Linked DNA regions of Stieleria varia. The protein of the gene in region 2 interacts with the protein of the main gene of each other region in a pairwise test. Links are inferred from orthologs where the notes say so. Each region holds a gene or a part of one and is shown on either strand. Other genes may lie near its edges. The genes, in order: rlmKL and typA.

Region 1 (3,327 bases), 680 kb from region 2 along the record:
AAAAGTGACCGCCTTTGAGCCCGTGATCCAATCCACCGACGATGGTCAATTGATCACGATGAACCTCCAATGCCTGGGTCGTTTGCGAAAGCTGATATTCGGCACCTGCACCCTCCGGCCAAAACGCCTCGGGATAAAAACCGAGCATGTTCCCGATGCAAACCATACGCTTGGTCGGACGATTCGCAATTGCCTCAGATGTTTCTGCGGCGATCGCTCGCGGCATTGACTCCAATGCGGGCAACGCCAAGGCGACGCCAACCCCACGTAACAGCGATCGACGACCAAGGGATTTCGAATTCATAGCGGGACAGTATCCAAAAGGTGGGCTGGAATCGCTGCGTGAGAGTACGGTTGACCGGTGGCGTTGAACGCAACCAGGTTGCGATCGGCACGTAGTCGCGTCTCTCCGAGACGTGAAATTCCGAGCCTCGGAGTGGCTCGGCTTCGTGAATCGGCTTCGTGAATCGGCATGAACCCACGCATCTTCACGTTCACGCCCTGTGTAGGCGGGGACCTCATTGTACCCCACCCGCCACCAACACAAAATCCGAATCTATTTCACGATTCGCCAACATCGGTGAATGCGGCGATTGCGAAAATCCTCGGGAACGGTTTGCTTGGAGATTTCGTGGATTTCGCCGACCGCCAACGCCTCCGTGTCGAACTTAAAACGCCGAAAGTTGCACGAAAAGAAAATCACACCGCCTTTCCGCACCAGCGGCAGCAGACTTTGCAGCAGCGGCACCGCCTCACGTTGAACATCCCAGTCCTTCTCGGTCCGCTTGCTACGAGAGTAAGTCGGTGGGTCGAGCACGACCAAGTCATACATCTCGCCGGGCGGATGTTCGTTGATGAACGTCTCGATGTCACTGGCGACCAAACGATGCGCATCGCCGCTGAACCCGTTGCGTTTCAAGTTGTCTTCCGCCCACTTCAGATAGTTTCGTGACAGGTCGACGGTCGTCGTCCGTTTTGCACCACCCGCTGCGGCGTACACACTGAACGACCCCGTGTAGGCGAATAGGTTCAAGAAGTTCTTTCCCTCGGCAAGTTCACGCACCATGCCACGCGTGACACGATGATCGAGAAACAATCCGGTGTCGACATAGTCGGCCAAGTTCACCAGGAACTTCAAGCCGCCCTCGTGAACCTCCAAGCGATGGTTGGTTTGGTCGATCTTTTCGTACTGTGTGTTGTCCCGCAATCGGCTGCGGCGTTTCAAGAACACGTTGCCCTTGGGAATCTCTAACGCTTCCCCGGCCGTCCGCGCCATCAGCTCCAGCCAGTTTTCATGTTGAGCGGGATCACGGTCGTGTGGCCGTTCGTACTCCGTAATGTGCAAGTGATCTTCATAGCGATCCACGACGAGCGGAATCTCGGGAATGTCGCGTTCGTAGAGCCGAAAACACGTGATGCCTCGTTTGGTCGGCCAGCGACGCAAGTGTTTCTGTCGTTTGCGCAAACGCACCGCAAACAACTCGGCTTGCTCCATCGCCTTGTCTGTCAACGCACCGAATGCGGCTTGACCAACGGCGTGCACGTATGGCTTTGCGACGGGTTTCTCTGCTCTCTGAAGCGATTGCTCGTCTGAGACAACATCAGCCTCGGAGGGCACCTGGTCGGTATCGACGGCCGGCTGCACAGCTGGCTCACTCGCCGGCTTGCCTTCGCCGACCACCGGCTTGGGTCCGTGGAATTGAAAGTACGTGCATTGATCCCGACCGTTGTACAGTTTGCGGCGACGATCAGCCTGCCGCCCCACGATGGCTTCGAATTTTGGATGCGAGGTCAAGAAGTAGTGCGACCAGGTTGGAAAGTGGGCCAAAATGCCGGGCAAGGATCGGTACAATTCATCCAACTCACGATCCGGTCCTGTCGCCCGCGGCGATGGCAGATGCGTGATCAGGCTGCCGAAGCGTCTCTTGCTGGAAACACCACTCACTGGTTTGACGTCAAAGTGGATGTCTTTGTCGACGCCGGCGATCGCAGCGTTCTCACGCGCCGCACGAACCACTTTGGGATCGCTGTCGCTGGCCAAAATGCGCTCGCCCAATTCGGGGATGACGGCCGCATTGGCCTGCGAAATGGTGTCTTGCCACAAGTCGGAATCCACCCCGGTCCATTCTTGATAAGCGAAATCACGCAAGATTCCCGGCGCGATGTTGCGTCCGATCCGGGCGGCCTCGATCGGGATAGTTCCGCTGGCACAAAAGGGATCCAACAGCGGACGATCCGCCCGCCAGTAGCTCAACATCACCAACGCCGCAGCCAATGTCTCTTTGACCGGTCCGCCAGCCACCGTGGAGTGATACCCACGCCGATGCAGACTTCGCCCGGTCGTGTCGATCGTGATCGTCGCGTGATCCTTGACCAACGCCGCATCGACTTTGTACAGGGCACCAGTCTCCTCCAGCGACATCGTCTGATGATCGCGTTGCATCGCATCGACGATCGCCCGTTTGACACTGCGTTGGATCGCCGGCACGCTGGACAATTGTGACTTGATCGATCGCCCCGTGACGGGAAAGCAACCATCGGCGGGCAACCATTGCCCCCAGGGCAAATCACGAACGGTTTCGAACAGGGCGTCGAAATCCGGAGCGGGGAACTCGGCGACGCGAATCAGAACACGATCGGATGTCCGCAGCCACAGATTGGTTTGCACCACGGCGGCCAAGTCACCGCAAAAATTCACGCGTCCCGGTTCACCGACCGCAGCCTCCAAACCCAACGCCTGCAGCTCCCTTCGCAGAATCGCCTCCAGCCCAAAGCCGCACGTGGCAATCAAATCAAAGGTGGTTTCGGAGTTCAACGGAAAGACCAGTTCGGTGTCATCAGGGAATCAAGTTGGCTGGTCAGTGTATCCCGTTGACTGTATTTGGAGAATGATCTGATTGCGTTTCTGGTTAATCTTCGGCGCCCAGGGGGCTCTCATCTCTGAGAGCACCCGCTGGGCAGCCTTGGAATCTCGCAAGACCCGCAGATAGATCTTGGCCATCCGCAACGCTGCCAAGTGCCCGATCGTGCCCCGTCGTCGAGCAAGGATGGAAAGCGGTGCAAGGCTGTCTCGATATCGTTTGTGTGATGCCAACAAATCAACGAACTTCACCAATGTCGCGATGTCGATTTCCCCAGTGCGATCCAGTCGAACCAGTTCGTCGTAGTTTCGCTGCGCGCCATCCAGATCACTCGCATCCAAAGCCCAACAAAACTGAAACTCGAATTCCACATCGCACGGTGCCACCTCGGGTGTCCACTGCTTCGCGGCCGCCGTCGCTTGAGCAGGTGGATTGAACGCGGCGGGGTTGCTGCGGATCAGATTCA
Region 2 (3,320 bases):
ACGTAGATGTCAGGCTAGAAAGCCTGACGTACACGCAGATGTCAGGCTGGAAAGCCTGACGTACAAGCAGGCGTCAGGCTGGAAAGCCTGACGTGCGGGTGGCTACTTGATCGCCTCACCGAGCGATTTCATTGCCGCTTCGATCGCTTCGCTGACTTCGGAATAATCCTTCCCGCCGTCACCGTGAACTTTATTGTCAACTTCTTTGAACTGCGTGAACAAGGTCTCGACGCTGGCCAACGCTGTTTTCTTTGCGTCATCGCTCAACTCGGATTTTTTCACCAGCTCTTCGACATCGGTCAACAGATCGCCCGCGTGATGCAGTTGGTCGTCTGCGGACTTTGGTTCACCGTCGGCGAAGGCTTTGGCGATCTGGTCTCGCAAGGTTGCCAGTTCAGTCATCGCTTCTGGCAAGCTGTCGTGGTGGTGATCCTCCGCGCCGTGCTCGTGCTCGTCATCGTGGGAGGATGTGGTGGTCGTTGTTGTGGTTTTTTGGTCACATCCGACCCACGCACAAACGCTCAAAGCGACCACGCATGCCATCAGGGGATGAAAAACGAAACGCATGATTGGGTTCCAGGATTGAATGGGGAAAGGGCTGAGGTCAGGTGAGCGACCACTGAAATGCCAAAATCGTGATACGACAGAAGTTTCCAGCGGCACGTGGTCAAATCGAATTGCGAGTGCACCAGCAAACGCAAGAGGAAGTGGGCAACGGCGCTCGAACGCACGGCGATATCCCTATACAGTATCGCAGGTCACTGCGTTTAGGAAACACCGTGACTCTTGCGTACGGGGCGAACGACCTCAGGGTTCGGCGAGCGGCCGAATGCTAGCGTTGGTTTCTGCCGACTCGGCGGCGATCGGCTTCTTTCATCAGAATCTTTCGCAGCCGAATGCTCTGAGGGGTCACTTCGACCAACTCATCGTCTTCGATGTACTCCAGGGCCGCCTCCAGGGACATGTCGCGCGGCGGTTTCAGGATGACGTTTTCATCGCTGCCGGACGCGCGCATGTTGGTGAGCTTCTTTTCGCGACAGGGATTGACGGTCATGTCATTGTCCCGGACGTTTTCGCCCACAATCATGCCTTCGTACACTTCCACGCCAGCCGGGACGAACAAATCGCTGCGGTCCTGGAGGGCAAAAAGTGCGAAGGGCATGGTCTTGCCTCCGAGCATCGAGATCAAAACGCCGTTGGCACGACAGGGAACATCGCCTTCCACCGGTCGATAGCTTTCAAATCGATGGTGGATCACCGCGGTGCCGCGGGTGGCATTGAGCAGGCGGGTTCGCAATCCGATCAAGCCACGCGACGGGATCAGGAATTTGAGCAAGCTGTACTCGCCACGCTGAGCCAATTCTTCGAGTTGGCCTCGGCGGTGCCCGACCAGTTCCATCACGGGGCCCATCGCTTCGGTGGGGACTTCCACACGCAGTGTTTCGAAAGGTTCGTGGTCCTTGCCATCGATTTTTTTGAAGATCACGCGAGGCTTTCCGACGCTCAGCTCGTATCCTTCGCGTCGCATCGTTTCGATCAAGATCGCCAGGTGCAGCACGCCACGGCCCTTCACCGCATAGGCTTCTGTGCCCGGGATCATCTCGACGCGAAGAGCAACGTTGCGTTCCAGTTCTTTTTCCAGACGCCCTTTGATCTGCCGCGTCGTGACGTACTTGCCCTCGCGTCCTGCCATTGGTGAGGAATTGACGCTGAAGACCATTTCCAGGGTCGGTTCGTCGACCGTCAGTCTCTTGAACGGTTTGCCCTGATCGGGGGCGCAGATCGTGTCGCCGATCTCAACGTCATCAAGACCTTCGATCGCCACCAAATCGCCCGCGCTGGCCATCTCCGTGGGCACTCGGCCGAGCTTGTCGAAGACGTGCAGGCCGGCGATCTTTGTTTTGCGTTTTCCGTCGCGACCCCACAAATCGATGGCTTGCCCCGGACGGATCTCACCACCGGTGATGCGACCGATCGCGATTCGGCCGACGTATTCGCTCCAATCCAGAGTGGTCACCATCATCCGCAGTGGCGCATCGGCTTCGATTGCCGGGCCAGGCAGGTGGTCCACCAGCAAGTCCAGCAGCGGTCGCATGTCGGCGGTACGGACAGCCGGATCCGTCGTCGCGTAGCCTTCTTTGGCACTGGCGAAAACAAATCCGACGCTATCCAGTTGGTCTTCGCCGCCCAGTTCCGCCAACAACTCAAGTCCTTCGTCGAGCGCCTCGGATGGGCGTCCGTCGGGACGGTCGACTTTGTTGACCACCACGATCGGTTTCACGCCCGCCGCGAGCGCTTTTTCCAGCACAAACCGGGTTTGCGGCATCGGGCCTTCTGCAGCGTCGACCAACAGCAAGCAACCGTCGGCCATCGTTACCACTCGCTCGACTTCGCCGCCGAAATCGGCGTGGCCGGGCGTGTCGATCAAGTTGATTTTGACGCCGCGATAGGGGATCGCGATGTTCTTGGACAAGATGGTGATGCCACGCTCTCGCTCCAAGTCGTTGGAGTCCAGGATCCGCTCGCCCTTGAGTTCCGTGTCACGAAACTGTCCGCTTTGGCGGAGCAAGCAGTCAACGAGGGTGGTTTTGCCGTGGTCGACGTGCGCGATGATGACAACGTTTCGGATGTCGGGACGTCGTACGATTTCTTTTTTTGTTTCTGTCAATTGCAAGGGGACAACTCGTCCAGCGAAGGCTCTGATCTGGCCGAATTCCCAGGCCATTGGTTCTCGCGTAGACCGGCCACGCAATTCTTGCAGATCCTAGCTCCCGTCTGCTTTTCCAGCAATCGCACCGTTAGGGTGGTGACCTGCCGACGCGCCTTAATGCCACTCTAGGTGAAAAGACGCCCCCGCCCGCGACACTTGGTGATGCCGGGTGATATCATTACGAGGTCTGATCCTCGTGCGCTGACACCACCATTTCAGCCGATGACGCCCAAACCTTCTTCGACGAAACGTTCCACAACCTCCTCGATTCACGACGCCCTCGATCCAAGCCTCCATGAAAACTCACCTCAACCGCCGTGTCCTTGGCACCGCCCTCATCGCCGCGTTCCTGACCGTTTCTGTCGCTGGAGTCACCAATGGCCAAGACAAATCGGCAGCCTCCGCCAAGCCCCTCAAGGTCCTGCTGGTCGCGGGAGGTTGTTGCCACGATTACGCGACCCAGACGCAATTGCTGAAAAAGGGAATCGAAGCACGCATCAACGCGGTTGTCACGGTTGAGTTCAATCCCAGCAAGACGACCGAGACGCGATTCGAAATCTATGAGAAAGACAACTGGGCCGACGGCTACGACGTGATCTTGCACGACGAG

What was found.
Region 1: the proteins of typA (region 2) and rlmKL interact in binary tests that used the Escherichia coli proteins (3 or more experiments, as listed by UniProt). The link is inferred for Stieleria varia from one-to-one orthologs.

What each region holds. Positions count from the first base shown.
Region 1 is NZ_CP151726.1:8,546,152-8,549,478, forward strand. What follows is about bases 187-3,190. They hold rlmKL (bifunctional 23S rRNA (guanine(2069)-N(7))-methyltransferase RlmK/23S rRNA (guanine(2445)-N(2))-methyltransferase RlmL), read right to left. Parts: upstream 2,816-3,190; coding sequence 557-2,815; downstream 187-556. Other genes in these bases: Pla52nx_RS28870 (DUF1552 domain-containing protein), read right to left, coding at 187-304; Pla52nx_RS28880 (rhomboid family intramembrane serine protease), read right to left, coding at 2,846-3,190. Also shown: more of Pla52nx_RS28870, read right to left, coding at 1-186; more of Pla52nx_RS28880, read right to left, coding at 3,191-3,327. UniProt on the Escherichia coli protein: Specifically methylates the guanine in position 2445 (m2G2445) and the guanine in position 2069 (m7G2069) of 23S rRNA. Methylation occurs before assembly of 23S rRNA into 50S subunits.
Region 2 is NZ_CP151726.1:7,869,269-7,872,588, reverse strand. Bases 254-3,250 are described here. They hold typA (translational GTPase TypA), read right to left. Parts: upstream 2,675-3,250; coding sequence 833-2,674; downstream 254-832. Other genes in these bases: Pla52nx_RS26475 (ThuA domain-containing protein), read left to right, coding at 3,006-3,250; Pla52nx_RS26485 (hypothetical protein), read right to left, coding at 254-567. Outside these bases: more of Pla52nx_RS26485, read right to left, coding at 103-253; more of Pla52nx_RS26475, read left to right, coding at 3,251-3,320. UniProt on the Escherichia coli protein: A 50S ribosomal subunit assembly protein with GTPase and nucleotide-independent chaperone activity, required for 50S subunit assembly at low temperatures, may also play a role in translation.